Regions from separate parts of the Bacillus sp. CZDM1 genome, predicted to be linked through region 2. Evidence: riboswitches for the same ligand, from Rfam matches in the RefSeq annotation. Region 2 holds a riboswitch; each other region holds the start of a gene.
What was found. Region 2 has a riboswitch for S-adenosylmethionine ahead of ACY3XC_RS05200 (5-methyltetrahydropteroyltriglutamate--homocysteine S-methyltransferase). Riboswitches for the same ligand answer to the same signal wherever they lie in the genome.
Positions count from the first base shown of each region.

Region 1: another riboswitch for S-adenosylmethionine. It lies ahead of ACY3XC_RS14430 (methionine biosynthesis PLP-dependent protein); the one in region 2 lies ahead of ACY3XC_RS05200 (5-methyltetrahydropteroyltriglutamate--homocysteine S-methyltransferase).
Region 3: another riboswitch for S-adenosylmethionine. It lies ahead of metK (methionine adenosyltransferase); the one in region 2 lies ahead of ACY3XC_RS05200 (5-methyltetrahydropteroyltriglutamate--homocysteine S-methyltransferase).

Region 1 covers NZ_JBUESO010000005.1:364,022-374,534, reverse strand. Annotated here, with positions in the region: gene ACY3XC_RS14445 (polysaccharide biosynthesis protein) at 1-1,292, opposite strand, end outside; gene ACY3XC_RS14440 (CpsD/CapB family tyrosine-protein kinase) at 1,621-2,283, opposite strand; gene ACY3XC_RS14435 (YveK family protein) at 2,270-2,986, opposite strand; SAM riboswitch class I at 3,749-3,865, shown strand; gene ACY3XC_RS14430 (methionine biosynthesis PLP-dependent protein) at 3,951-5,066, shown strand; gene metC (cystathionine beta-lyase) at 5,066-6,253, shown strand; gene ACY3XC_RS14420 (bifunctional homocysteine S-methyltransferase/methylenetetrahydrofolate reductase) at 6,255-8,117, shown strand; gene metH (methionine synthase) at 8,095-10,513, shown strand, end outside.
Region 2 covers NZ_JBUESO010000002.1:127,005-137,517, reverse strand. Annotated here, with positions in the region: gene ACY3XC_RS05220 (glycine betaine uptake BCCT transporter) at 1-1,333, shown strand, start outside; gene ACY3XC_RS05215 (DUF192 domain-containing protein) at 1,599-2,030, shown strand; gene ACY3XC_RS05210 (L-lactate MFS transporter) at 2,122-3,393, opposite strand; gene purT (phosphoribosylglycinamide formyltransferase 2) at 3,446-4,615, opposite strand; SAM riboswitch class I at 4,824-4,925, shown strand; gene ACY3XC_RS05200 (5-methyltetrahydropteroyltriglutamate--homocysteine S-methyltransferase) at 5,003-6,130, shown strand; guanidine-I (ykkC/yxkD leader) riboswitch at 6,237-6,335, shown strand; gene ACY3XC_RS05195 (DMT family transporter) at 6,402-6,743, shown strand; gene ACY3XC_RS05190 (DMT family transporter) at 6,743-7,057, shown strand; gene ACY3XC_RS05185 (TDT family transporter) at 7,276-8,289, shown strand; gene ACY3XC_RS05180 (hypothetical protein) at 8,451-8,873, opposite strand; gene ACY3XC_RS05175 (DnaB-like helicase C-terminal domain-containing protein) at 8,932-9,432, opposite strand; gene ACY3XC_RS05170 (DnaB-like helicase C-terminal domain-containing protein) at 9,462-10,175, opposite strand; gene ACY3XC_RS05165 (DnaD domain protein) at 10,175-10,513, opposite strand, start outside.
Region 3 covers NZ_JBUESO010000018.1:27,290-37,802, reverse strand. Annotated here, with positions in the region: gene ACY3XC_RS25685 (glycogen biosynthesis protein GlgD) at 183-362, opposite strand; gene ACY3XC_RS25680 (YtzC family protein) at 359-646, opposite strand; gene mnmL (tRNA modification radical SAM protein MnmL/YtqA) at 972-1,934, shown strand; gene mnmM (tRNA 5-(aminomethyl)-2-thiouridylate-methyltransferase MnmM) at 1,937-2,509, shown strand; gene ACY3XC_RS25665 (tetraprenyl-beta-curcumene synthase family protein) at 2,542-3,618, opposite strand; gene ACY3XC_RS25660 (alpha/beta hydrolase) at 3,784-4,587, opposite strand; gene ACY3XC_RS25655 (gamma carbonic anhydrase) at 4,668-5,180, shown strand; gene asnB (asparagine synthase (glutamine-hydrolyzing)) at 5,230-7,122, opposite strand; gene metK (methionine adenosyltransferase) at 7,324-8,523, opposite strand; SAM riboswitch class I at 8,912-9,051, opposite strand; gene pckA (phosphoenolpyruvate carboxykinase (ATP)) at 9,270-10,513, shown strand, end outside.

The sequences.
Region 1 (10,513 bases), on a different contig from region 2:
CTACCTTTATCCATTGACTGAACTATCATTTCAGACAGCCTTTTGGTTGACCCCATTACACTAGTTGGATTTACTGCCTTATCGGTTGAAATCATGACGAAGATTTTCACTCCATGCCAACTAGCTGCATTCGCCACATTCCTTGTACCAATCATATTATTTTTCACTGCTTCTTCAGGATTTCGTTCCATTAGTGGTACATGTTTATGAGCTGCAGCATGGTATACGACATCAGGTAGATGAGACTGCATGACAAACTGCATTTTTTCTGCATCTTGAATATCAGCAATTACTGTTACAATTTCAATTGTTGATTCACCAAATTTCTCCTTTAATTCTAGTTCTATCGAATATATACTGTTCTCTCCATGTCCTAATAGGATCAATTTTTTTGGATTAAATTGTGAAATCTGACGACAAATCTCTGAACCAATAGATCCACCAGCTCCTGTTACCAATACAGTTTTACCTGTAAGGTATTTTGAGATTGTAATAATATCAAGATCTATAGGAACCCTTCCTAAAAGGTCTTCAACCTCGACATCCCTAAATTGACTAACTGAAACCTTCCCTGTTGCTAAATCCTCAATCATCGGGAGGATTTTTGTTTTTGCTGACGTTTTCGCACATTCCTGAAAAATAGTATTTAACTCTTTCCTACCTAACGAAGGAATGGCAATCACTATATTGTGTATGTGAAGTCTTTTAACCATTTCTTCTATAGAACTGACTCCCCCAACAACTGGGATACCTAAAATATCAAGTTTTTGCTTATGTTTGTCATCATCAATAAATCCAACCGGGAGAAGGTCTGCCCCATGATTTTTTAAAAGTTGCCTTACCACCATTGTGCCTGCAGCACCTGCACCAACAATTAAAGTTCGTTTTTTATTTTTATTATTGTTAATTATAGAATCTAAGTACATTCTCCAGCAAAACCTAGAACCTCCAAGAAAAATGATATGTAGCAACCAGGTGACTGCCAGCATCCTAAAGTGTATTTCATGGATAAACATTTGTTGTATCAAGGCAGCAGCAATAATAGAGGAAGTAACAATTTTTAAAATAATCAATAATTCTCCAACACTCGCATATTCCCAAGCTTTTTTATATAGCTTTAACTTAAGTGATAAGATATGATGACTCATCAAAATGGCTACTGAAGTGATTACCATTGGTATAGAAATGACATTGACAGTGGCATTAACTAAAAATCCACCAAAAAAAATTGCCATTATGACAATACATGAATCCAAGAAAAAAAATAAAGACAGCCTTTGCCGATAAGTCATACTCTCTCTCCTTTAAGTTATTTAAATAATATTGCTGTAATAAAATTAAAAGCTTTGATTATAGGGTCTCTTCGAAGGCCATATAATCAAAGCCTTTAATTATAAAATGAGGCATCTAACCCCACCTCACATCACACTACCGACGACTAGCGTCTAAGGTTTATTTCAACCCACAGCATGACCGAGTGCCTCCATCGATAATGGTAAGGAGACATCACCAGTTTTACAAATAAATGTATAACTTATAAAGAACAAATAGAAATTCAATAACGAACAACCTCATTAAAAATAATACCAATAAAAGGTATTATTGGTTTTAGATTGAAAATTATCTTATCCCATTAAAAACTACACCAAGGATCTTTGCCTCTGTAAACTCTAGTGCTTTTTTTGCTTTAATAGCACTAAATTTTGTAGTTGAACGCTCGCTTAATACGATAATAACCCCATCACTCTTATTTGCTAGAACTTTTGTATCTGCAAACTCAAGTATTCCAGGAGAATCTATTAGTATAATGTCATATGTTTGCTGGGCTTCTTGTAACAAATCTCCTAGCATATCTAAACCTAGTATCTCAGTTGGATTACTAGGTGTAACTCCACTGGTTAAAACTGCTAATCTCCCTATCTCTGTTGAATAGATTGCATCCTCAAAAGTTGATTTACCGGTAAGTACATCAGTTAGGCCTACTTTATTAGATATTTTAAAAATAGAGTGAAGTTCCGGTTCCCTTAAATTCGCATCAATTATAAGAACCTTTTCCTTCTGTTGTGCCATTGATACAGCAATATTAGCTGCCGTTGTCGACTTCCCCTCCCCCTTGCTTGGTGAGGTTATTAATAATACTGCTTTCTTTTCTTTTTCAGTTAAAAAGCGAATATTGGTACGAATTGTCCTGAATTCCTCTGCTATGAGTGAACTTGGGTTTGAATAAGCTATTAAGCTTCGTTTCTGGCTTTTATATGAAGTTTTACGTTTATTTGGAAACACTTGTCTCACCTCTAAAATTTAACTCCATTTGATATTGACTTTTCTTTTTAATACTTTTTTTATTTATTTTGGAAACTCGCCCAATTACCGGAATACCCAGAATCTCCTCAATTTCAACATCAGACCTTAGAGTATCATCGAATGAATCCAATAAGAACACCAAACCGATTCCTAAAACTAGACCAACTACAAGAGCTAGAACGATATTTCGTATTTTATTTTCATTAATTGGGTAAGGATATATATTCGCCTTTGACAATAGTTTGATATCATTGAATCCTAGAATTCTTGGGACTTCCTCTTTAAATACTTTTGTAGTTGAATTCGCTATTTCCGCAGCTATTTTCGGGGACCTATCCACCACATTAATACTAACAACCTGTGATCCCGAGATACTCTCGACACTTATCTGTTCAGACAATTCCTTTGAGGACTTTTCCAATTCAACTTCTTCTATAACTTTATCTAATATCATTGGATCTGTAATTATTACATGAAGAGTTTTCATTAACTCAGTATCTGCCCCAACTATAATGCGTGCTGATGACTGATATAACAATGTATTATAATAAGTGTTATAAATAATACCAATACCCACAGTCAGCAAAGAAAAAACAGCAATTATCCAGAACCTTTTTTTTAAAACATTAAATATTTCTCTTAGATTAATATCCCTTACTTCCCTTTTTTCCGCACTATTCATGGGCTAATGCCAGCCACCTTCCCACATATAATTAAAGAGCAAAAATTATATAAAAATATTAAAAGTAGAATAATAATAATTAATTGCAATTTATAACTCAATACTAGTTCTTTATAAAGAACTAGTCAATAGCTTTTATTGTCAGAATTTGACTGTAGATAATGTTCTTATTTTAAGTTACAAAAAAGACTCTCTTTTGAAAACTACTTCGTTTATTTATTCACTTTATCTTTATTCTTTCAGGCTTAAATATATAAACTAGGATACATTCCAACGTGTTGATATTAGATTTGATGGTTCCGTATTATCCCTATTCTCAAATTTACTTTACCTTACTTTACAAATAACAGTATTGTTCCTTAGATATTGATAATTCAAAAATTAGTAAATTACCATGGTATTCCCTTGTAATAAATGAGTAATATATCCTAGAAAAATGATGAAATATGTAAAAAGAAAAATTACTAATTCTATTAATCGAATATTTGATGTTTCTAAATTCACTAGTTAATATCTAATTTCACCAATGTTGCATAGAAAAAACAGTTCAATAGCCCAACGGGACTTATACATCTCTGAATTTTATTCGGCACTCAAATCAAAAGGAATTTTTCTTTATACCAAATAACAAAATTGGGCATTTTGAGTATTTTTAATAGTGAAATTAAATTAATGCAACACTAGTGATCCAATTTTAAAAAATAAATAATTGACACTTCTCCTTTACTGTAGTAAATTTTATAAATAATCTAAATATTTATGTTCTTATCAAGAGAGGTAGAGGGAATGGCCCTATGACGCCTCAGCAACCTTCAATGTCTTATTTCATTGAAAAGGTGCTAAGTCCTACGAGTTATTTGTTAACTTGTGAGATAAGGAGAATGACCTGTGCGAACGTGCATCCAAAAGTCTTCTTCTTAAAGAAGACTTTTTTTGTTTTTTATAAAGGAGGAGGATTAGGAAAATGGTTTATAAAGTTGACACGAAGTTAGCTCAAATTGGCAATAGAAGTGATAAGGTGACAGGCACCGTAAATCCTCCTGTTTACTTTTCAACAGCTTACCGTCACGAGGGCATTGGACAATCAACAGGATATGATTACTCAAGGACAGGAAATCCTACTCGGCAGCTCCTTGAAAAGGCGATTGCTGATCTTGAAGGGGCCGATCAAGGATATGCCTGCAGTTCGGGGATGGCTGCTATTTTTACGATTCTTTCCCTCTTTCAGTCTGGTGACGAGTGGATTGTCAGTGAGGATTTATATGGAGGAACGTATCGTTTACTAGAACAGGGATTTAAAAAATGGGGACTCCAGACTCAATATGTTAATACTTGCAGTCCAGAAGAAATTGAAAGCAGGATTACTCCACAAACCAAGGCGATTTTCCTTGAAACCCCGACCAATCCACTTATGCAGCAGTCTGATATAAGTGCTGTCTCAAAAATTGCAAAGAAACACGGAATTATTCTAATTGTGGATAATACCTTCTATACCCCGCTTCTCCAACAGCCTATCGTGCTTGGAGCGGATATTGTTATTCATAGTGCAACGAAATACTTAGGCGGTCATAATGATGTCCTTGCTGGTCTTATTGTTGCAAAGGGGAAAGAAATTTGTGAGGCGCTGGCGTTTCACCATAACGGAGCGGGTGGAGTTCTAAGTCCTTTTGATTCTTGGCTGGTAATGCGCGGAATGAAAACTTTATCTCTTCGTATGCAGCGGCATGAAAGCAATGCGAAATCAATAGTGGAATACCTTTCTGCTCATGAAGGCGTAACAGATGTTCTTTACCCAGGAAGAGGCGGAATGGTTTCCTTCCGCTTACAGGATGAGTCCTGTATTAACCCATTCCTGAAAGAACTTTCACTTATTACGTTTGCTGAAAGCCTTGGAGGAACAGAAAGCTTTATTACCTACCCTGCCACACAAACGCATGCTGACATACCAGAAGAAATTCGAATTCAGTCCGGGGTTTGTAATCGACTATTAAGATTTTCTGTAGGACTAGAAGATCCAACTGATATCATTCAAGATCTTGAACAGGCATTAGCTAAATTAAAAGAAGGAGTGATGGGATAATGAGTTCGGAAGAATATCGTTTTGAAACAAAGCTCCTTCATAATCAGCATAAAGTCGATCCAAATACAGGAGCAGTAAGTGTGCCCATCCAGCATGCTTCAACCTTCCATCAGTTTGATATCGAAAGTTTCGGAAAATACGATTACGCTAGAAGTGCAAACCCAACAAGAGAAGCACTTGAGGATGTAATCGCTGAATTAGAGGGTGGAACAAGAGGCTTTGCTTTTTCGTCGGGAATGGCAGCTATTTCAACAGCCTTCCTCCTCCTTTCTTCCGGTGATCATATCGTGATTACTGAGGATGTGTATGGCGGCACATATCGAATGGTCACAGAGGTACTGACTCGTTTCGGAATACAACATACATTTGTAGATATGACAGACCTTAACCAAGTAAGAGAGGCAATTAAGCCTAACACAAAAGCATTTTATGTTGAAACACCATCTAACCCTACATTAAAGGTTACGAATATTAAAGCCATTAGTGATTTGGCTAAAGAAATTAACGCCATTACTTATGTAGATAACACTTTTTTGACTCCTGAGTACCAAAGACCTTTAGAGCTTGGAGCGGATGTAGTTCTTCATAGCGCAACTAAGTTTTTATCCGGTCATAGTGATGTGGTTGCAGGTCTTGCGGTTGTTAAAGATGAAGAGTTAGGAAAGAGACTGTACTCCTTACAAAATTCCTTTGGTGCTGTACTTGGGGTACAGGATGCATGGCTTGTACTTAGGGGATTAAAAACCCTTCATGTCAGACTAGAACAATCTCAACAATCAGCTCTGAAAATTGCTGAGTTCCTAGAGGATCATCCTCTAATTGAAAAAGTATATTACCCAGCTCTTAAAAATCATCCACAGCATGAATTGCAACAAGAACAGGCAGCGGGAGCAGGCGCGGTATTATCATTCGAACTCTATGATGAAGAAGCACTTAGAACCTTTGTCTCAAATGTAAAATTACCTGTATTTGCAGTGAGTCTTGGTGCGGTAGAATCCATTTTATCCTATCCTGCTAAAATGTCCCATGCAGCAATGCCTCAAGCAGAGAGAGAAAAGCGTGGAATCAAAAATAGTCTCCTCCGCCTTTCTGTTGGTTTAGAGAATCCAGATGATTTAATAAAGGATTTTTCACTGGCCCTTCAAGTGGTAAATGAACAACAACTGACTGTAAAAAGAGGCCGATAATATGAGTCTATTAGAAAAATTAGAGAAGCAAATATTAATTGCTGATGGTGCCATTGGTACTCTCCTCTACTCTTTTGGTAAGGATAGTTGTCTTGAAGAACTAAACCTATCAAATCCAGATAAGATACAGGAAATCCATAAAGCCTATATTGATGCTGGTGCTGACGTGATTCAAACAAACACTTATGCTGCAAATTATCTAAAACTACAAAGATATGGTTTAGAGGACTCTGTAAAAGCAATCAATAGTGCAGCCGTCCAAAATGCAAAATTAGCAGCTCAGCAAAACGCTTATATTCTTGGTACAGTCGGCGGTAACCGTGGGATTAAGCCAAGTGCATTATCAATAGAAGAATTAAAGCGCAGTTTCCGTGAACAGCTCTATTGCCTATTGCTAGAAGAGGTAGATGGGATTTTATTAGAGACCTTTTACGACCTTGAGGAACTAGAGACAGTTCTTACAATTGCTCGAAAAGAAACAAAGCTTCCGATTATTGCACAGGTCTCACTTCAGGAGTTAGGAATTTTACAAGATCAAACACCGATTAATGAAGCTTTTACTCGGCTTGAAAGCCTTGGTGCTGATGTCATTGGCTTGAATTGTCGGCTTGGTCCACATCATATGCTGAAAACACTTGAGCAGATTGAATTACCTAAACGAAGCTTTCTTTCTGCCTACCCGAATGCTAGTTTGCCAGCCTATACAGACGGGATATTCCATTATGAGGGTGACGCAGATTATTTTAAAAAATCCGCCCAAAGCTTCCGTCAGGAGGGTGTACGTTTGCTAGGCGGATGCTGCGGAACGACCCCGGCGCATATCCAGGCATTTGCATCAGAACTAAAAAATAGCGTGCCTATCACCGAAAAAGTAGTTAAATTAAAAACGAAGAAGATCATCATTGAACAAAGTGCAGCTAAAAGGGATCACCAGCCTCTCGAGGAAATCGTTAAGGAACGTCCCTCGGTTATCGTAGAATTAGATACTCCAAGAAAGCTTGATACCAGCAAATTTTTTGAAGGCGCAAAGGCTTTAAAAGAAGCAGGAATCGATGCGATTACTATGGCAGATAACTCTTTGGCTCAGGTAAGGATTTCCAATGAATCTTTAGGTTATCTTGTTAAACAAGAATTAGGGATGCGACCGCTTATCCATATTGCCTGCAGAGACCGGAATATTATTGGTTTGCAATCCCACCTAATGGGGCTTCATACCCTTGGAATGAATGATGTTCTGGCAATCACAGGTGACCCAGCCCGGGTCGGAGACTTCCCTGGCGCCTCGTCCGTCTATGATGTTTCTTCATTTGAGTTAATACAAATGATTAAACAATTGAACGAAGGCTTATCCTTTTCAGGAAAAGACCTAGGGCAAAAAACAGCTTTTAGCATTGCCGGTGCCTTTAATCCAAATGTTCGTTCAGTAGAAAAGGCTGTAAAACGCCTGGAGAAAAAGATTGAATATGGCGCAGATTATTTCATTTCACAGCCTGTCTTCTCTGAGGAAAAATTGATTGAAGTATATGAGCATACCAAAAACCTTAAAGCACCTATTTATATTGGGCTGATGCCTCTAACAGGCAGCAGAAACGCTGAGTTCCTTCATAATGAAGTACCAGGAATTAAAATCTCCCAATCTATTCGTGACAGGATGTCGGCATTAAGTGATCAACCGCTTCTAGCAGCACGTGAAGGAATTGAAATAACGAAATCATTAATTGACACAGCACTTGATTTATTCAATGGGATTTATTTGATCACACCATTTTTACGGTATGAACTAACAACAGAATTAGCCATCTATGCCAAACAGCGTGCAAGTCAAGTAAGGGGGAACAGCTATGTTGAAAGCTCCATTCAGTGAACAACTAAAAAAACGGATTCTTGTAATGGACGGCGCCATGGGCACCATGATCCAAGAGGCAAATTTATCAGCAGAGGACTTTGGCGGTGAACAATATGAGGGCTGTAATGAATATCTAAATGTTACAGCTCCTGAGACAATCGCGAAAATCCATCGTGAATACTTAGAGGCTGGTGCTGATATTATTGAAACGAATAGCTTCGGGGCCACAAGCATTGTTCTTGATGACTACAATCTAGGCTTTAAGGCTTATGAATTAAATAAAATTGCCGGTCAAATTGCCAAAAAGGAAGTTGAGAAAATTTCAACAGCTGAGTGGCCGCGGTATGTTGCCGGTTCAATGGGACCGACAACAAAAACGCTAAGCGTCACAGGCGGAACCACCTTTGAAGCACTTGCCACTTCTTATGAGGAGCAGGCAATTGGGCTGATTGACGGTGGTGTTGACCTCCTGCTGCTTGAAACAAGTCAGGATATGCTAAATGTAAAAGCTGGCTTTATTGGAATAAAAAATGCATTTGATAAAACAGGCAAGGTGCTTCCCTTAATCGTTTCCGGTACGATTGAGCCGATGGGTACAACCCTGGCAGGACAGTCCATCGAATCCTTTTATATTTCGTTGGAACATATGAAACCTGTGGCAGTGGGACTAAATTGTGCGACAGGTCCGGAATTTATGCAGGAGCATGTCCGTTCCCTTTCCAATCTTGCTACATCAGCGATTATTTGTTATCCAAATGCTGGGCTGCCTGATGAGGAAGGACATTATCATGAAACACCTGAAACGTTAGCGAAAAAGCTTGCAGACTTTGCAGCCCATGGCTGGTTAAATATTGTTGGCGGCTGCTGTGGTACAACACCAAATCATATTCGAGCAATTTCAGAAGAGATGAAAAAGTTCTCACCACGCGAGGCACAGTCTTCTGATTTCCATATGGTATCAGGAATTGAACCATTCGTTTACGATGACCCGACACTACGTCCGATTATGGTCGGAGAACGTACAAACGTCATTGGCTCTCGAAAATTCAAACGCCTAATTAACGAAGGTAAGATTGAAGAAGCAGCAGAGATTGCTCGTGCACAGGTTAAAGGCGGCGCACATGTTATTGACATCTGTCTTGCTGACCCTGATCGTGATGAATTAACCGACATGGAGAATTTCATTCCTGAAGTAGTAAAGAAAATAAAGGCTCCGCTAGTTATCGATTCGACAGATGAAAAAGTAATCGAAAAAGCACTCAAGTATTCTCAAGGAAAAGCAATTATTAACTCCATTAATCTTGAGGATGGCGAGGAAAGATTTGAGGCAGTTGTTCCATTAATCCATAAATACGGTGCTGCTGTCGTCGTTGGTACGATTGATGAAAAAGGTATGGGTGTTACAGCTGAAAAGAAATTGGAAATAGCCAAGCGATCTCATGACATTCTCGTCAATAAGTATGGTTTAAAGCCCCAGGATCTAATATTTGACCCACTTGTTTTTCCTGTTGGTACAGGTGATGAACAGTATATTGGATCTGCAAAAGCAACGGTGGAAGGTATTAAGTTAATCAAAGAACACCTTCCTAAGACACAAACCATTCTTGGAATCAGCAATGTATCCTTCGGTCTTCCGCCTGTCGGCAGAGAAATATTAAACTCGGTGTTTTTATACCACTGTACATTAGCAGGGCTTGATTATGCGATTGTAAATACTGAAAAACTAGAGCGGTTCGCTTCCATCTCAAAAGAAGAAGTCACATTAGCAGAAGCCCTTTTATTTAACACAACAGATGACACCTTAGCCACTTTCACTGAATTTTATCGAGGCAAGAAGAAAGAGACAAAGAGTACAGTACCAAATATGAGTTTGGAAGAACGACTTTCCTACTACGTGGTCGAAGGCACGAAGGAAGGCCTTTTGCCAGATTTGGCTTTAGCAATTGAAAAGTACCCTGCTCCGCTTGATATCATTAATGGACCATTAATGGAGGGCATGAAAGAAGTAGGAAGACTGTTTAACGACAATCAGCTGATAGTCGCCGAAGTTCTCCAAAGTGCTGAAGTTATGAAGGCATCTGTCTCTTATTTAGAACCTTATATGGAAAAGGGTGATGTTTCTTCTTCCAAAGGAAAAGTCATCTTAGCAACTGTAAAAGGCGATGTACATGATATTGGGAAAAATCTAGTTGACATTATACTTAGCAATAACGGTTATGATGTTCATGATTTGGGGATTAAAGTATCACCTACAGAATTGGTTCAAGTGATTCAAAAAGAAAAACCGGACATCGTTGGATTATCTGGCTTGCTGGTGAAATCTGCACAGCAAATGGTGTTAACAGCACAGGATATGAAAGAAGCTGGAATTTCAACTCCAATCATGGTAGGAGGAGCTGCCCTTTCTAGAAAGT
Region 2 (10,513 bases):
CAAACCTGAGTATAGTACGAAGTCATGGTTTGCTATGTTATTCAGTGCGGCGATGGGTTGTGGATTAGTATTCTGGGGGGTAGCAGAGCCTGTCATGCACTATGTAACACCACCGCTTGGCGAAGGTTCAACTGCTGAATCTGCAAATACATCCATGAAATTTGTATTCTTTCATTGGGGATTTAATGCTTGGGCCATATACGCAGTTGTTGCTTTAGGACTAGCTTATTTCCAGTTTAGAAAAAACCTTCCTGGATTGATAAGTTCCATCTTTTATCCAGTTATTAAGGACAGGATCTATGGACCGCTCGGTAAATCCATTGATGTTTACGCTACTTTTATGACTGCCATTGGGGTATCTACTGTTCTAGGGGTAACAACATTGCAATTAGCTGGAGGTCTTAATACAGCTTGGGGTGCTCCCAACACTTTAACCTCCCAAATTATCATACTATCTATTGTAACCGCTCTCTTTATAGCTTCAGCTTACTCAGGTTTGAATAAAGGTGTTAAAATCTTATCAAACTTAAATATGATTATTGCATTTTCCCTCATGTTATTATTATTTGTCCTTGGGCCAACTTCGCAAATCATGAGGATATTCGTCAATTCGACTGGAGAATATTTACGAGATATTATACCAATGAGCCTTAGATTACAAACATTCTCTGAAGACGCGTGGATTGCAGCATGGACAATTTTTTATTGGGCATGGTGGAGCACATGGGCTCCATTTGTAGGTACTTTTATTGCAAGGATATCAAAAGGAAGAACAATTAGAGAATTTCTCATAGGGGTATTGGTAATACCAACTTTTATTAACTTTATGTGGTTCTCTGTTTTTGGTGGGTCCGCTCTACATTTAATTCACGATTTAAAAGAGACTGCGTTAGTGGAAGCGATAAATAGTGATGTTACCGTAGCCCTATTTTCATTCTTTGATTACTTCCCTTTTAGCTCAGTATTAAGCTTTATTGCCATTTTGTTAATCAGCAGTTTCTTTATTACTTCTGCTGATTCAGCTACTTTTGTTTTAGGAATGTACAGTGGGAATGGAACTCTGAACCCTTCCACCAAATTAAAAGTGATTTGGGGATTATTCATCTCAGCTTCAGCGATTGTTCTATTGATTAGCGGTGGTGTAACGGCCGTTCAAACGGTATCTACTGCGGTTGCATTTCCGTTTTATGTTCTCATGGTAATCATGTGTTATTGCATTTATAAAGCGGTTAGAAAGGAGAAACTTGGTAATCTCACTCATGAAAAAGGGGCAAAAGTGATTACAGCGATCACCTCATCTAAATCAGAGTTCCCACAAACAAAAGTAAAGTAAATATTTCAATATAAAAGGGAAGGAAGCGAACTTTAGCTTCCTTCCTTTTTATTAATGTTACGGGTATTCAATGGCTTTCCCTGTCCCGACATGTATAACTGTAATATCAACACTAGATTACTTGCCTGGGCAAACGATTATGTCATAGAAAATCAGGTCATAAGTTAAACTTTATAAAAATGTAACCAAAATGACTATATATTTGTAAACTAATTAAATATTTATAATTAGAATTATTTAGAGAAATGGATAAGGTGAGTGAATATTGAAATATCTAAGAAAATTAATCGGATACCTTTTTCGGCAAAAAAAAGAAGCAAGTCTTCGTACAAAAATAATTAAAGTGTCCAACGGAGGAAGAACAATCCAATTAACCGTTCAAGTTGCAGATACTCCAAAAATAAGAGACAAAGGATTAATGTTTGTTGAAAAATTACCTGAGAACGAGGGGATGCTGTTTGTGTTTTCCGAGGAAACATATGGCGGTTTCTGGATGAAAAACACCTTAATTCCTCTTTCAATTGCATTTCTTGATTCAGAAGGGAAAATTCTAAAAATACTGGATATGGTGCCATGTAAAGAGGAGTTATGTCCTACCTATGATCCGGAAATTACTTATCATTATGCACTCGAAGTGAATCTTGGATGGTTTGAAAAGAATCAAATCAAAGAAGGTGATCTTGTAAAACTTAAATAAAAACCATCACATCTCAAAGACATCTTAGATGTGCGATGTTCAGAAAAAGCTGCCCACTTTTGGCAGCTTTTTCATAAAGATAAACATGACTCTAAAAATTCCCCGCGTTTTTCATGATTTGATTTTCACTCATGGTCCTTAATTTCTTGATATCAAGACGAATGAGGATTGATACCGCCAGAGCGACAATAAAGATTCCTGAAAAGATTACTAATGTCCCCTGATAGCTTCCGGTTGTTTCCCTGACCCAGGATACAAAGATTGGTCCCGCTAAACCTGCTGCGGCCCATGCAGTCAAAATATATCCATGAATAGCCCCAAGCTGCTTGGTTCCAAACAAATCGCCAATATAGGCAGGTATAGAGGAAAAACCACCTCCGTAACAAGTCATAATCATATAAACGATTAAAGAAAATAGAACAGCTACTGTTATATTTGGAAGCATAAAAAAAGCAACAATTTGAAAAGCAAAGAATAGTGTGTAGACATTTGGTCTTCCGATGTAATCAGAGATGGCAGCCCAAACAATCCTTCCTCCTCCATTAAATAAACCCATGATTCCAACCATTGTTGCTGCACCAGTTGCTGTCATACCTACTAACTCTTGCGCCATCGGCGATGCAACAGAAAGAATCGCAATTCCACAGGTAACATTGATAAATAACATCAACCATAAAGCCCAAAACTGTCTTGTTCTGACTGCCTCATTGGCGGTTAACTGACGCAGATCCTCTTTCAATTTCATACGTTCTGATTTTTGTCCTGCTGCCTCGATACCTTTAGGTACCCAACCCTCTTTCGGAGGAGCAAGATACTGAGCAGAACAAAATATAATAATGAAGTAGGCCGCTCCTAGTAGATAGAAAGTGTTGGAAATCCCATAGTTCACAATTAAATAATTCATAATCGGACTGCTGATTAAGGAAGCAAATCCAAATCCCATAATCGCTAGTCCAGTAGCAAGACCTCTTCTGTCAGGGAACCACTTTACCAGCGTAGAAACCGGTGTAATATATCCAACTCCCAACCCAATTCCAGCGATCATTCCATAAAATAAATAGAGTAATAGCAATGATTCTAATTGAATAGCAAAACCTGCCCCTGCAACTCCAACTCCAAAAAACAAAGCACTTAGCGTTCCAGCTGCTCTCGGACCATACTTTTCTACAAAATGGCCTAAGAATGCTGCAGATAGACCTAAGAATAGAATGGCCAAGCTAAACGTGAAGGAAATTTGCTTTAATCCCCAGCCCATTTCTTGTTGAAGTGGTTTAGTGAAAACACTCCAAGCGTAAACCGAACCAATCGAAATATGTATGCCAACCGCCGATAGAGCGATTAGCCAACGATTTTTTGTATGCATTCATCCATCCCTCTTTCAAATTGTATTGTCTTGTTGCGGATGATCCAATGATTTATTCATCAAACGTGACAATCATTTTAGAAGCTGCTAATTCCGCTCGTTCTCTAGCCTGATCCACAGATTCCCCGTTGCTTAACACAACACCTATTCGTCGTCCCACTTTTGTTTCAGGTTTTCCAAATACCCTAACCTGTGTATGAGGGACGGATAAGCTTTCAGCGATTCCAGATAGTTGGTAGGTCTTACTTTCTTTTGTAGCCTTAATCGTATAACTTGCACCTGGTTTCAATAGCTGAACATCCGGAATCGGATAACCTAAAATCGCCCTTACATGTAAAGCAAACTCAGATAGGTCTTGCGTAACCATGGTAACCATCCCCGTGTCATGTGGTCGTGGTGACACTTCACTAAAATAAACTCCATTTGAAGAAAGGAATAATTCCACTCCAAAAACTCCGTATCCGCCGAGTGCATCTGTGATTTTTTTTGCAATTGCCTGCGCCTCAAGAATTTGTTCCTTTGACATGTCATGCGGCTGCCAAGATTCAATGTAGTCCCCATCCTTTTGCACGTGTCCAATAGGAGCACAAAAGGTTGTTCCGGAAGCGGAGCGGACAGTTAATAAAGTGATTTCAGAATCGAAATGGATAAATTCCTCTACAATCATTCGGGCTTTTTTACCTCTTCCTCCAGCAATCGCCTCATTCCATGAGCATTCTACATCCTCTATTGAATGGCAGACTGTTTGCCCTTTTCCAGAGGAACTCATGAGCGGTTTAATCACACACGGTGTCCCCATTTTAAGTACAGCATTTCTTAGTTCATAAAGTGTATCTGCAAAGGCGTACTTGGCTGTTGGAAGCCCTAATTCTTCGCTAGCCAAACGGCGGATTCCTTCCCTATCCATCGTTAAGTTCACGGCATTCGCTGTCGGTACGATACGGAAACCTTCTTTTTCAAGTTCCACTAGTGTTTCTGTCGCAATCGCCTCGATTTCAGGAACCACCAAATCTGGTTCCTCTCTTTCTATTACTCTACGAAGTGCTTCTCCATCAAGCATGTCCACCACATAAGAACGATGAGCAACCTGCATCGCCGGAGCATTTTCATAACGGTCAACCGCAATGGTTTCCAGTCCAAGACGCTGAGCCTCAATAATCGTCTCTTTTCCAAGTTCACCTGATCCAAGTAACATTACCTTTTTCGTCTGGATACCAAACATCTAACACAACCCCTATCGTTTGTCTTTTGATTATAATATCTTAAACTTTCATCGATGACAAGCAAATATTTTCAGTAAAACACGAACATTTTTTTAAAAATAAAGTATATAATTCGTATTTATAACAAAAAGAGATATCTTAATATTTATTTGTTGACAGATTGGCTGAACACGTGTAATTTTACAGGTAATTAAATAGGCAAGAATACTCTTATCAAGAGAGGCGGAGGGACTGGCCCTATGAAGCCTCGGCAGCAGACTTATCAAAAGTACTGTGCCAATTCCAGTAGAAAATGCTTGAAGATAAGAAGAGATTAGTTATGGCTTCCCCCTCTTCTTATTTTTAAGAAGAGGGTTTTTTATTATTTAGAAAGAGGGTAATAATAGATGACAAAAACACTAGTGAAAGCTCCGTTTAAAGCCGATCATGTAGGGAGTTTTTTGAGAACCGAACCTATTAAAGCAGCAAGAAAGGCTTTCGTAAACGGGGAAATTGATAGAGCAGCCCTAAAGGTAGTAGAGGACAAAGAAATTGAAAAACTAGTAGAAAAACAAGTAGAAGCAGGTCTTAAATCCATCACGGATGGCGAGTTTAGACGTTCATGGTGGCACTTGGATTTTTTAGCCGGTCTAAAAGGCGTAGAATTCTTTGAAAGCCAATATGTTAGTGCCTTCAAAGGTGCCAAAACAAGAAATAATGCGATTAAAGTGGTTAGTAAGGTCGACTTCGATAACCATTTTATGATTGAACACTTTCAATTTTTAAATGAAGTGGTTGAAAAATATGGGGATGGAAGCCAAGTAGCGAAGTTCTCAATTCCTAGCCCGAATATGCTATTCACTAGAATTCAAGGTGATGAATATTACAACGACAATAAAGAGCAGTTTTATGACGATACAGTCGCTGCATACAGGAAGGCCATTCAAGCATTCTATGATGCAGGCTGTCGGTACTTGCAATTAGATGATACGTCTTGGATTGATTTTGTCTCAGAAGATCGGATTACAACAGTGGTTGAAAAAGAAGGCATGGACGTACAAGATATCATCAAAAGAAGAGTAGCATGTATCAATGACGTGATTGCGGACAAGCCAGATGATTTGTTAATAACCATGCATATTTGCCGTGGAAACTTTAAATCCACCTACATTACAAGCGGAGGTTATGATCAGATTTCTGATGCAATTTTTGCTGAGTTAAATGTTGATGGACTATTCTTAGAATACGATGATCAGCGTTCCGGTGATTTTGAACCATTAAAAAGTTTTAAACGTCCTAATTTAACTGTTGTTCTGGGATTATTTACATCTAAATTTCCAGAACTTGAAAATCCTGACGCCATTAAAGCCAGGATCAACGAAGCTAGCCAGTCTATTCCTTTAGAAAACTTAGCATTAAGTCCGCAATGTGGCTTTGCTAGTACAGAAGAAGGAAATCTTTTAACAGAAGAAGATCAATGGAATAAGATAAAACATGTTATTAGCATTGCTAATAGTGTGTGGGGAACTATTTAAATTATATTGAATTAAATATTCACCTTCATTGCCTATAGTCTCTTTTATACATATTTTACTATTGAATAAATTTTAAATATGGATATAATTTATGGTAATTGTATACGTAAATGTTTTCTAGGGTTCCGCAGCCACTGTGTTGGTCTGGACCGAGAGAAAACTCACAGCCAACGCTGTGTCACGGAAGGATAAAAGCCTGGGAGATACTGTTTAACAGTGATCTCTTAGGCTTTTTTTGTTTTAAATAGATGATTATTGGAGGTAGTAGGTAATGAATACAAACTGGATTAAAGTGTTTATTGGGGCGTTTTTTGAAGTGTTTTGGGTGATAGGTCTCAAACACGCAAATGGCTTTTGGACGTGGACAGGAACTGTGATCTCGATTATTGTGAGTTTCTATTTAATCATAATGGCTGGACGAAAACTTCCGGTCGGTACGGTATATGCAGTTTTTGTAGGATTGGGGACAGCAGGAACGGTCATCTCTGAAATCATATTCTTCGGAGAACCCATCAAGGCGGAAAAAATGATGTTGATTATACTTTTACTAGCCGGTGTTCTTGGATTGAAGTTACTAACAAAAGATAATTCTCAAGAAGGAGCTGAGTTCTAATGGCATGGATATCATTAATCTTAGCAGGATTATGTGAAGCATTTGGTGTGGTTACCATAAATAAATTGAATAATAGTCGTAATTGGCAATCCTTATTACTATTAATTCTCGGATTTGGAGCTAGTTTTCTTTTTCTTGCCTACGCAATGAAAACACTGCCTATGGGGACAGCTTATGCAATATGGACAGGAATTGGCTCAGCTGGTGGTGCACTTTTAGGAATCATGATTTACGGAGAATCTAAAGATTGGAGAAGGATCGCATGTATTGCATTAATATTAGGTGCAACCATTGGGCTAAAACTTGTTGGCTAATATCTGGGGTTAGCTGCGAATAACTAGGTTAAGTTGTACAGGCACCATCCATTTTCTGCAGACCTCAAGATTCATTGATGATATACTTATAAAATATCTAAAACATAATGGTGATAAATGTGATTTATTTATTGATCTTGATCTGCTTCATAGTTTGTATAAGTTTATTTTTCACTTTTAAAAAAATATATATTCGAACTTCAACCATGGCGGTGGTTATGGCAATTGGGATTGTTACGCAAGGAGTTCTATTAAACTACTTTGGTATCCATTTCTTCCAACACATTTTTGGAAAAATTCTATCCATCATTAACCTTTCCCTATGGTCTGCCTTTATTTTCTCTTTTTTCATAGCTAGTTTGGATGGAAAATTTAAGAGCATTCATTATGCCAATGTGATCAATCGCTTTGGGATTGGTACTTGGGTTGCAGGCACTTCCATAAGTGGCATTTTATTTTATAAACAATTTTCCCATTGGGGATTCATTTCTGTGATTATTGCTTTTATAAATATTATCCTGTGGATTATTTATATTTGGATTAGTGTAAAAACGTTGATAGAAATTTCTCGGACAAAATCCTATCAGAATGTCCATGGCATTCTTCTGCTAACTACGGTAAGCACACAATCGATTGTCCTTTTACTTAACACCGTTTTTAAAGATTTACCGGATATCTTTAACCTATTTTTACTAATCATCGGATTTTGTTTTTATCTGGTTTGTGTTTTCTTTATTTTATCAAGATACCTAAAAACTTCTTGGTCGATTGAAATGGATTGGAACAATACAAACTGTATTCTACATGGGGCTATATCCATTTCTGGGATTGCCTGTTTGGTCACCGGCATCATTAGCATTGATATGATAAGATGGATATGGAGGGCCTCTCTTGTTATATTCATTGCGGTTGAGGCTATAGAGCTCTATAGGCTTTTTAAACGGATTCGACATTATGGGTTTAGAGGTGCGATCATAATTTATGATGTGTCACAGTGGAGTAGAGTTTTTACCTTTGCAATGTTCTATACTTTTACATCGGTTATCCATACCTATTTATTTGCTGGTTCTTTTGTTATTAATACAATCCTAAAGGCGGGTGTGTGGGTAGTTATCATTCTTCTATCGATTGAATTAATGCTTAGTTTACGTGATGCTATCAAAAACTATAAACCATCAAGGAGAGAAATAGATAAAGAAAACGAAGCAAGCACTCCCTACTTCAACTCTTAACTATTTACTCTGAATGAATGGTAGAAAACACCCACAAAGGTTGTGGGTGTTTAAGTGTTTGCCACAGGAAGAAAACCACATAAATTGATAACGGAACTGGGGTTATTAATGGAGCCCCTTTAAACCTTATAAGCATCATAATCGCTACCCTTTCTTTATCATCAATACTTCTCAAAACACCCCGCAATAGCAGGAAAGCTATTAAATTCGTTCCTCATATCCCGAAACGAAATCACATCTTTCCCTCTAGAAAGCTGAAAATCTAGTGAATATTCGTGACAGTTCAATGGGGTTTGATGAAATGTTTTGGTATAGAACTGGATGGCCTCTTGCAGGCTGGCTGCAAAGATAAAAACAAAATCCTTCTGGTTCATCTTCAGTGAGTAGCTGCGAATTTTACGAATACCTAATACATTGTTTTGAATCATTTCCCTTACTGTCTGATGATCGGCCTGTTCTAGGTCTATCTTGGACATATCATCATCCAATGAAATTTTCTCCTCTCCGTGTAAATGATGGATGTAATGGGCTAATGCAGATTCTTCAAAACATAAACTATCAAAGTAAGCATCTTTTACAAGCATGCGGGGACACCTCAGTAATCAATTTTTTTGGCTAATGAAAGTTTACAAGGGAATGACTCTATTCCTTTTGGTTCTCAATACTTCCTGTATGCTCGTTGTAATTCACAGCGATGGCAGCTACCGGGCCATTCCGGTTTTTCGAAACAATGATTTCTAAGGAATAATTCTGGGTTTCCTTTTCATAATACGATTCACGATACAGGAACAATATGACATCAGCATCCTGTTCCACACTGCCCGATTCCCTAATATCAGACATCATCGGCCGTTTATCCATTCTTGATTCCACCGATCGGTTAAGCTGCGCTAAACAAATAACGGGGCAATTAAAATCCTTTGCCATCGCTTTAAGAGATTTGGATATTTCCGTTACTTGTAAATGGGTGTTCCCTCCGTAAAATTGTCCAGAATGGATCAGAGTTAGATAATCGATAAATAGAATTGGTTTCTTGTGTGGAAATTTATTCATCATTTTTCTCGTTTTCGCTCTCATTTCCGCTATCGTTTGTCCAGTGCCATCAAAAATTTGCATATGCGTTTCAGTGAGATCTCCAATCACATCCGACCATTGATTCTTTTGATTTTCATTCAGCTTCTTTTTGGATCCCGCATTTTTCCACGGTTAAATCCCCCTGTGGAAGCAATTAAACGAGAAGTGATCAGCTTTTCAGGCATTTCCAGGGAGAATACGAGCGGCAAATAACCCGCCCAGCCCGACATTTTTGCAAAATGAAGCATGACATCGGTTTTCCCCATCGATGGTCTTGCTGCTAAGATTGTCACTTCCCCATCCTGAAATCCTCCCGTCACTTCGTCGAGCTTTTTAATGCCCGGTGTTGCACTTCTCAGTGTTAGTTGATCCTCCCATGGTGCCTCATAGATATCTGATAACGCCTGCTGTAAGGACGTGTGATCATCCATCTTTGCTTGGTTAATTTTATCCAATTCGCCAATAACCTTAGCAATCTCCCAATCATTTATGGCTGCCACATTTAAGATATTTCTCTTTTCCCGCTCCTTCCACAGATCAAGAATGATCTTCTCCACACCGTCAAATTTCTCCAACTCTGCAAACGATAGCAACTCCGAAAGATAAGACATTCCACCTAATGTATCGAGATTGGGTAAAGTGGTGAATGTGATTAAATCAATTTTCTTTCCTTCCTGGGTTAACTCCAGCATTCTTCGCATGATTTCTTTATGCCGTGTACTTCCCAGTTGTTCAGGATGGATTACGGTATCCTTAAGCAAGTATTCCGCCTTCAGCAAGCTTCCTAAAAAAGCCTTTTCTGCTATACTCATCACTCTTCACCTGCCGTAAGGTCAAGTACAAATCCCACTGGTATCGCTCTTCCTGCAGATAACGGTTGTGTTGTTTGCCTATGCTTAAGTACTGGCTCTTGGTTCTCATGGTAAGAATCAACTTCTTCAATCGTCAGTAACGATCCATTTTCCCAGTTTTTCAGAATCCCAATCACATAGCTCAGCCTTCGCTTGTTATTGGCACAGGCAATATTCATCGCTTTTAAAATCATTTCTTTCGGCTGTATAAAGCTAGAATCATCCAGCCAAGATAACAACTGCTGTTTCGCATTAACGTTGGTAAAACCAAATCCATTATCATCCCAAAACCCGATAAT
Region 3 (10,513 bases), on a different contig from region 2:
AGTGCGGAATTTCTTTATCTTATTTATCGCAAATTAGCCCAACGTATTCTGTGACCAAAATCACAAAAACATATTGAGTTATTTCTAATTTGTGAACTGGAATTTTACCTTATTTTCATGGTGTTATTAGGACTTTTAAATATAAAAAGACCTTCAACAAATGTCGAAGGTCAAATAATGTATTAAGATGATTGATTTTTTTCTTGGTGAAATTTTGATTTTACTGGCTGACCGCCTGATTTTTCATATTGCTTTTTTGCTTGTTTTACAAGGTCGAAATCCTGACCTAACTCGAGATCTTGATTATTGCTGCCATTTCTTGTCTTTTGTTCTGGGTTATTTTTTTTCGAGCGCTTTTTCAAGTTGGGTTTCCTCCTGTATAAGTCTGCCCCTCTAATATCATGGTGTTTTGAAGCTGCTGTATTTGTAATCTCATACGATGGAGTTGATCCCGCTGCTGAGAATTCGCACTATGAGCCATTTTTGCAATATCCTGATAGGTTTGTTCAAGATCCTGTAAGGCCTTGGTATAGTCATCATTATTGTAATGCTCTTGAAGGCTGCTTGTTTCAAACTGTTCTTTCGCATAACGAATTGTATCCTCACACTGCTGAATTAAATTATCCATTGAATCACGAGTAGCCATTGTTGACCCCCTTTATTTTGGTGCCAAAAATACATGAAGCGAAATGCTTCATTTGTTATTTTGTTCTCTCTGCATTTTCCTATTACATTAAATGATTGATAATTACTACCAATTTAGAAAAGCGGAGGCGCCTTGTTCAGGGGCGACAGGCATAAGGCGAGCCGGCAGGAAGGTTACGCTCTTTAACCTTCTTGACGGATTGACTTATGACCCCGAGCCCCTAGGCGCTGGAGCTAGATCATATACATTTATTACAAATGGATAAGGCCTTCTTTTCATGTTAAAATGTAAGTTATGTTGAAAAATAAAAAAGGAGGTTTCTGATTTGACTCAGACCAACCCTTTTCCATATGCTACTGACGATAAACGTTATCATACATGGAATTATCACCTGCGCCAGCAATTTGGCCATAAAGTTTTTAAGGTTGCTTTAGATGGCGGTTTTGATTGTCCAAACCGTGATGGTACGGTTGCTCACGGCGGGTGTACTTTTTGCAGCGCAGCTGGTTCTGGTGATTTTGCCGGTGACCGTACCGATGATTTAGAAACACAATTCCTTGAAATCAAGGAAAAAATGCATACTAAATGGAAAGACGGCAAGTACATGGCCTACTTCCAAGCCTATACGAATACCCATGCACCGGTTGAGGTTCTCCGTGAAAAGTTTGAGAGAGTTCTCAAGCAGGAGGGTGTCGTTGGATTATCGATTGCTACTCGCCCTGATTGTCTCCCAGACGATGTTGTTGAATATCTAGCTGAGTTAAACAAGAGAACTTATCTATGGGTTGAACTTGGCTTGCAAACAGTACATGAACGGACAGCATTATTAATCAATCGTGCCCACGATTTCCAATGTTATGTTGAAGGTGTAAATAAGCTTAGGAAACATGGAATCCGGATTTGCTCTCACATTATCAATGGATTACCTCTTGAATCAAATGAAATGATGATGGAAAGTGCCAGAGAAGTTGCAAAGCTTGATGTTCAAGGAATCAAAATTCATTTGCTTCACTTACTAAAAGGAACGCCAATGGTTAAACAGTATGAAAAAGGAATGCTCGAATTTCTTTCTCAAGAGGATTATGTCAATTTAGTATGTGATCAATTAGAAATTTTACCGCCGGAAATAATTGTTCACCGAATTACAGGTGATGGACCGATTGATTTAATGGTAGGACCGATGTGGAGTGTGAATAAGTGGGAAGTACTTAATTCCATTGATGCCGAGCTTAAAAGAAGAAACAGCTATCAAGGAAAATATTATCAAGATAGCACCGTGAGGAACTAACCATGAAGCTAGATCGAATCCTTCCATTCGCAAAGAAATTACTTGAAAAAGCTATTACTAGCGGCGGAGTGGTTGTTGATGCTACTTTGGGAAATGGTCATGATACAGTCTTTCTCGCTGGTCTTATTGGTCCTAGCGGTAGATTGTATGGATTTGATGTCCAGGAGGAGGCCATTCGTACCAGTACGGAAAGACTGAAGAAACATGGTCTGGCTGATCGAGTCACTATTTTTCATGCAGGTCACGAACAGCTTTTTAAGCTAATCCCTGATGAACACCATGGTACGTTAACGGCAGCGATTTTTAACTTAGGGTATTTGCCTGGAAGTGATAAAGCAATTGTTACAAAACCAGAAACCACCATATCTGCCATACAACAATTGCTTGAGATAATGGCTCCAGAAGGAATCATTATCCTTGTGATTTACCACGGTCACACCGAGGGTGCTGTTGAGCGCGATGCTTTATTGACGTATTGTCAGGAAATTGATCAAAAGAAGGCACATGTTCTACAGTATCAGTTTATCAATCAACAAAATAATCCCCCTTTTATCATTGCAATTGAAAAAAGGTAAACCAAGATGCTTTGGCTTGGTTTACCTTTTTTTTACGAAAGTCTGGTAAACAATGAGGGAATCCATTTTTGTACAGAACGATAGGCTAGTCCATTAATGTAGAAGAAATAGCTAATCATGCCGCCAGTCTTAATGATCCCCTTTGCTAATTTTCGGATATTCTTCTGTTTGCGAACCTTTCCATCCGATAAGTAAATCCCTAATAATCCTCGGTTAATAAGCTGGTGGAATTTTTTATGCGGCAGGAACTCCGTATGTCTGTCTGCTTCACTGACAAAATGTTTTAACCGTTTAAAAAGGGTTTCTGGGTTTTCATAAAAAAAACAAAAATTCAAGTCGCCGCCTTCTCGATCTTCTTCTTGGTCGATAAAATAATCTAATAAAATATGAAGCCCCTGTATGTACGGAAAATAACCTTTCCGAATATTTTCTCCATCCTCCGCACGAAAATCTTCTCTCATCGCATAAGAAATAAGACAGAATATCCCCAAAGTGGAACCAGAGCAGGCAGAAAACTCATACCATTCCATCTCTGGCAGGTTATTTTGATGGTCTGCAAACCATTTTTCCAGTCTAGGTACACGTTCTTCTTGAATCACATGCTTGTGGATTTGCAGGTTGCAATAATATTCGCAAAGCTCCAAAAGATATTCTTTTATTAAAGGATAATGTTCCACTTCATTTAATACAGATCTGCACGTTTTCGCTAAATCATTTAAATAACCGCCATCGTTTTGATCCTCACGGAACCGGTAATAGTTCTTAGGCTGGCTTTCTAATGTAAGCGCATCATGCATAGATTCATGGAGGGCTGCAAAATCCTCGGGATCAAGCGAGGTACTCCGGTCACAAAGATTATCTAAGTAATCACTAATGGTTTGATAGGCAACAATAAATTTCACTGCTTTCTTATACTCATCAACCGCGGATAAAGCTAGAATACCTCCGCCCTCACAGTGAAAGGTTTTATGTTCAATACTAGCCAGAGCCTGTGTCCTAAGCTCCTCATTAGGGATGCTTTCTGCCCGGGACCTCCAATACCCAAGTTCTTGATGAACAGCTGGAATAATTCGACGATATACCTTTGACATGAGTCTGATTGGCATCATGGAGAGTTCCTCTTTCCTTTCTTAGAGGCTCTTTTCTTATACTTTGTTACTTTTTGAACACAAAATATATAAGAAAAGAGCCTGCAAACTAAAAGTGCAAAATAACTATTTTCACGTTAAAATCGGCTTTAAAATTTTAACAACAATCTTTGAAAACATGCCTACTTAAACAATATAACCTATTGCTTTTAGTTGGCTGATGACAAAATCCTTCGCGTATTCAAATATATCTTCCCGTTCTGGTTCATTAAAAATTTCATGATAATGCTTTGGCCATTCTTTAAACCTTTTTTCTGATAAAGGTGCATGGTTGAACCACTCCTTAACAGGAGCTTTATTAACAATTTTATCATCGCCGGCTTGCATGACCAGCATCGGCACATCCTTGGTGCCTTCAATAGACAGAAATGCCTCTTTCATGGCCTCAACTAATTCACGGTACCATCTAACAGAGACTTTTGTTATGTAGAGAGTATCATCGGCATCTGCCTCTATAACATCCTTGTTGCGGGTGGCCATATCAACCGTTATTCCTGAATTCATTCGAAAAGAAGGAAAAACCACATTAATTCCATGTGATAGTAAATCTAAAAATTTGGATGGTGATTGCATAAGTCCGAGACATGGAGAAGAGAGAATGACTCCAGCTAAGTCCATTTTTTCTTCCTGTAGCAACCGAATAGCAATTAAGCCTCCCATACTATGCCCAAACAAAAAAACAGGCAATTCATAACGATAGGCTGCTTTAATCCAATCCTTCACTTCACTTAGATACTCATCAAAAGAATCTATATGGCCCCTGCGGGATCTTGTTGTCATACCCTGCCCAGGAAGATCACCCATGATGACATGAAATCCGGACCTGCGCCACATTTCAATGAGCCAGCCGTAACGTCGATGATGTTCCATTGCACCATGAACCATCACAATCACAGCCTTCGCTTCCCCTTCTGCTTCCCACTTCCACATAGTTTTTCCCCCTAGAAAAATATTCTATTTAGTATAATATTAAATTGAATATGTATTTCAGTCAAAAAGGAGCGACGAATATGATCTATCCCTACAAAGGAAAGTATCCAAAAATTGCAGATTCTGCATTCCTTGCAGATTTTACTACTATTACAGGTGATGTTGAAATAGGCGAGGAATCGAGCGTCTGGTTTAACTCCGTCATTCGAGGAGATGTCGCACCTACTGTTATTGGGAAAAAAGTAAATATTCAAGACAACTCTGTATTGCACCAAAGCCCGAATAATCCATTGATTTTAGAGGATGAAGTAACGGTTGGACATCAGGTTATTCTCCATAGCTGCATTATTCGTAAAAAGGCTTTAATCGGGATGGGTTCGATTATTCTAGATCAGGCCGAAATCGGAGAAGGAGCCTTTATAGGTGCAGGCAGTCTCGTGCCGCAAGGTAAAAAAATCCCTCCTAATACATTAGCATTTGGCAGACCTGCAAAAGTTATTAGAGAATTAAATGAACATGACATTAGTGAAATGAACAGGATTTATACAGAATATGCAGAAAAAGCTCAATATTATAAGTCATTACAAAAATAATAGTATAGAAAAGCACCCATAAATTTTTTATGGGTGCTTTCTTATTATCTTAATGTTTCATTGTCAGCAGTTCTTTTTGTCCTGAAAAGGAATACTTGCCTTCTACATATACTTGATGCCAAATCATAAAAATAAGAACGGTCCAGATTTTACGGCTGTTATCAGCTTTTCCTTGGCAATGATCCTCAAGAAGTTTTAAAACATAAGATTTATTGATTAAATGCTCTGTGCTGCTTTCGCGAATAATTGTTTTTGCCCACTCATTCATTTCATTCTTCAGCCAATGGCGAATTGGCACTGGGAAACCAAGTTTCTTACGGTTTAATACATGCTCAGGGACAATTCCTTCAGCAGCTTTTCGCAAGATATACTTTGTCGTACCATTAGCCGTTTTCAAGCTTGTTGGTATTTTGGACGCTGTATCAAACACTACTTTATCCAAAAATGGAACACGAAGCTCTAATGAATGCGCCATCGTCATTTTATCAGCCTTCAAAAGAATATCCCCGCGCATCCAAGTATGAATATCAATGTATTGCATGGTGTCAACAGGATCATAGCCCCTTGATTCTGTATAAAGTGGTTTAGTGATATCTGTGTAATGTAAGCCTTCACGATAGACGGAAAGCAATTCTCTCTTTTCTTCCTCAGTGAACATTTTCGCATTGCCAATATAGCGTTCCTCCATAGGAGTTACACCGCGTTCAATAAAGCTTTTACCCTTCATTCCCTCAGGCATCATGTTCGCAATCCTTTTTAACAATACTTTTCCTACTCTTGGGATTTTATTAAACATATCTAAATCCTGCGGCTCCCGGTAAATATTGTAGCCGCCAAACAATTCATCAGCCCCTTCACCAGAAAGAACGACGGTTACATGCTTCCTTGCTTCACGCGCAACAAAGTAAAGCGGGATGCAGGCAGGGTCAGCAAGGGGATCATCCATATGCCACATGATTTTCGGAAGTTCATTCATGTATTCCTGTGGTGTTATCACATAGCTGATATTTTCTACACCCAACTTTTCTGCTGTTTCCTTTGCTACATCGATTTCACTGAATCCCTGGTACTCGAAACCAACAGAAAACGTCTTAATAGCTGGGTGAAATTGTTTCGCAATGGATGCAATAATCGAAGAATCTATTCCGCCTGAAAGAAAAGAACCGACCGGAACATCACTTCTCATATGCATTTTTACTGAATCTATTAACACATCTTGTATTTCTTTAATAAAATCTGACTCTGATTTTTGGATCGGGTTAAAATGCGCTTTCCAATACCTCTTGATCTCCATTGGCGAGCCAATCTTTTTCGTAAAATAATGTCCTGGCTCCAACTTATGAATACCTTTAGACATCGTATTAGGCTCAGGGACAAACTGATAAGTCAAATAGTGCTGAAGTGAATCATAGTCTAAAACATCATTTTCAAGGGCTAAAAGGATACTCTTTTTCTCAGAAGCAAAGAAAGTTCTCTCTTCATCCACAAAATAAAAGTATGGTTTAATCCCAAATGGGTCTCTGGCACCAAATAGTGTCTGTTCTTGTTTATCCCAAATCGTAAAGGCAAACATCCCGCGTAATTTTTCTACCGCCTTTTCTTTCAAATGGCTGTATAGAGCAATAATGACTTCTGTATCTGAATTTGTGGCAAACTGTAAGCCCTCTTTGAGCAATTCTTCACGAAGTTCTACGTAGTTGTAAACCTCACCGTTAAAAATAATCCAATAACGCTCATTTTCATATGTTAATGGCTGATGTCCACATTCAATATCAATAATACTTAAACGGCGAAAGCCAAATTGAATATGATCATCATAAAAAAAGCCATCATCATCAGGTCCACGATGGGTAATAATATCGTTCATATTTTTGAATTGTTGTTTTTGTTCATCACGATAGTTTTGTTCCTTGTCGTGTACACAACCAATAAAACCACACATTATGTACGTCACCTACTCCAATCTAAATATCCAATCTAAAAAACATACTCTCTTATCCTACCACTATTATTTGAAAAATGGCAGTGTGAAAGGTAGGAAAATTCAGGTATAAACAGTTTTTACATAAACACATTGCCCTAAACTTAGACGACTAAATGAAAAAGAGAGTTACATGTAAAATGCAACTCCCCTGTATTTTGGTTAAATATTTGCTTGTTGACGCAAAGTGTCTGCTTTGTCTGTACGCTCCCAAGGAAGATCAACATCAGTACGGCCAAAATGACCATATGCAGCTGTTTGTTTATAGATTGGGCGGCGAAGATCCAACATTTTAATGATTCCAGCAGGACGAAGGTCAAAGTTTGAACCTACCAGTTCAACTAATACATCTTCGCTCACTTTGCCAGTACCAAATGTATCAACAGCAATTGAAACGGGTCTTGCTACACCAATTGCATAGGCAAGCTGTACTTCAACTTTATCAGCAAGTCCTGCTGCTACAATATTCTTCGCAACATAACGTGCTGCATAGGCCGCAGAACGGTCAACCTTTGTAGGATCCTTACCGGAGAAAGCACCTCCGCCATGACGAGCATATCCGCCATATGTATCAACAATGATTTTACGTCCTGTTAACCCAGCATCCCCTTGAGGTCCGCCAATAACGAAACGTCCTGTTGGGTTGATAAAGTATTTTGTATTTTCATCGATTAATTCCTTTGGTACCACTGGATTAATAACATATTCCTTCAAGTTACGTTGGATTTGCTCCAATGTTACCTCTGGATTATGCTGAGTTGAAATGACAATCGTATCAATTCGAACAGGCTTATCATTTTCATCATACTCAACGGTTACTTGAGTTTTTCCATCGGGACGAAGGTATTCAAGAACTTTATCTTTTCTTACCTCTGTTAACTTACGAGCAAGCTTATGTGCAAGAGAGATTGGAAGAGGCATAAGCTCATTTGTTTCATTACAAGCAAAACCAAACATTAAGCCTTGGTCCCCTGCTCCAATTGCTTCAATTTCTTCATCAGACATTAGTCCTTCACGTGCCTCAAGTGCCTGATCAACACCCATTGCGATGTCAGGACTTTGTTCACCGATTGAGGTTAATACTGCACAGGTCTCGGAATCAAAACCATATTTAGCACGATCGTACCCGATACCCTTCACCGTTTCACGAACGATTTTTGGAATATCAACGTAAGTAGATGTAGTAATTTCCCCTGCAACTAAAACTAAACCAGTTGTTACAGAAGTTTCACAAGCAACCCGAGCATTTGCATCCTTTGCTAAAATTGCATCTAAAATCGAATCAGAAATTTGGTCACAGATTTTATCTGGATGACCTTCCGTTACTGATTCAGAAGTGAACAAACGTGCGTTTCTTGACATCTGATTTCCTCCTATATTATGAGATAAATCAAGGTTCACATGAAGGTTACAGGAATACTTCTTGAACCACTGACATTATTGATACGGTACTCATTCCCTTAGTATGAAATAAACAAAGGATTTTTATTAAGGCTGTTTTCATAAAATTGTTGTTAAAATCCTAAATCCGATTTTAACGCGGAACAATTTATTTTTGTGCTTGAGATTAAGGTTGCAGCTCTTTTCTTACAATGAAAATTCTTTTGCAACAATTCATTGCTCAACAAGGGCCTCAATCTACAATAGCAGCAAAGTATAAGAAAAGAGCCTTTATTAGCACATTAAATAAAAGGTCTTATACAAAACAAAAAACCTTACCACATGAGGAAAGGTTGTTCCGGGCCTTTCACTCTTATCGTTCAAGGTCAAAGCCTTGCGTCAGATTAGCACCTTCGCACTTGAGAATTGAATCGAATATGCGATCCATTTCTCATAAAGCAGGTTGCTGGGTTTCATAGGGCCTGTCCCTCCACCAGCTCAGGATAAGAGAGTATCCGTTCAAATTAAAATCATACTTGAACATGTCGAACATTGTCAATATTTTTTTTAGCAAATTAAGGGTAAAAATATGAATTTTTCCCACTTCTACATTATAGTAAATAATACAACCTAAATTCTCTAATTAGTATAGACTATTCAGTTCAATGTGTTATACTATTCGTAAATATAATGAATATTAAAAAACAAAAAAGGAAGGGTTTTCTCTGATGAATTCCGTATATGTTCCAAATGAATTAAGTCAATTGTTAGAAGAAAATAATGTTCACATTCAATTGTCAGTACCTCAATTAGTGGAAAAAGTCTTATCAAGGAATGAAGGAAAATTAACCTCTACTGGTGCCATTAGTGTATCTACAGGTAAATATACAGGACGATCTCCACAAGACAAATTTATTGTAATGGAAGAATCTATAAAGGATAAAATCGATTGGGGTCAATTAAACCAGCCAATTTCGGAAGATGTTTTTAACAACCTCTATCATAAAGTTTTAGACTACTTAAAAGAAAAAGAAGAAATATTTGTGTTTAAAGGTTTTGCGGGTGCAGATAAAAAGACACAATTGCCAATTCAAGTTGTGAATGAATTTGCATGGCATAATCTATTTGCGCATCAATTGTTTATCCGCCCAAATGCAGAAGAATTACTGACACATAAAGCCGGTTTCAACGTGATTTCTGCTCCAAACTTCAAAGCAAATCCTGCCGTTGATGGAACAAAGTCTGAAACCTTTATTATCATCTCTTTTGAGAAACGTACGATATTAATTGGTGGAACTGAATATGCAGGTGAAATGAAAAAGTCCATTTTTTCAATTATGAATTACCTATTGCCTGAGAATAATATTTTCTCCATGCATTGTTCGTCAAATATTGGTGTTGAAGGTGATGTTGCTCTGTTCTTTGGCCTTTCTGGGACAGGTAAAACCACCTTATCTGCAGACCCTAAACGTCGCTTAATTGGTGATGATGAGCATGGTTGGTCGTCAAACGGCGTCTTCAATATTGAAGGTGGCTGCTATGCAAAAACCATTAATTTATCTCGTGAAAAAGAACCACAAATCTTCGATGCCATCCGTTTTGGTTCTGTACTTGAAAATGTTGTGCTTAATCCGGAAACTAGAATTGCAGACTATGACGATGCGACACTAACTGAAAATACACGGGCAGCCTATCCGATTGAAGCGATTGATAATATTGTGAAGCCAAGTATTGCAGGCCATCCGAATACCATTGTCTTTTTAACAGCCGATGCATTTGGTGTACTGCCTCCAATCTCAAAATTAACGAAAGAGCAAGCCATGTTTCATTTCTTAAGTGGCTATACATCAAAATTAGCAGGTACAGAGCGTGGTGTTACATCACCTGAAGCAACCTTCTCAACATGCTTTGGTGCACCATTTCTACCTTTGCCTGCAACACGTTATGCCGAAATGCTAGGTGAAAAAATTCT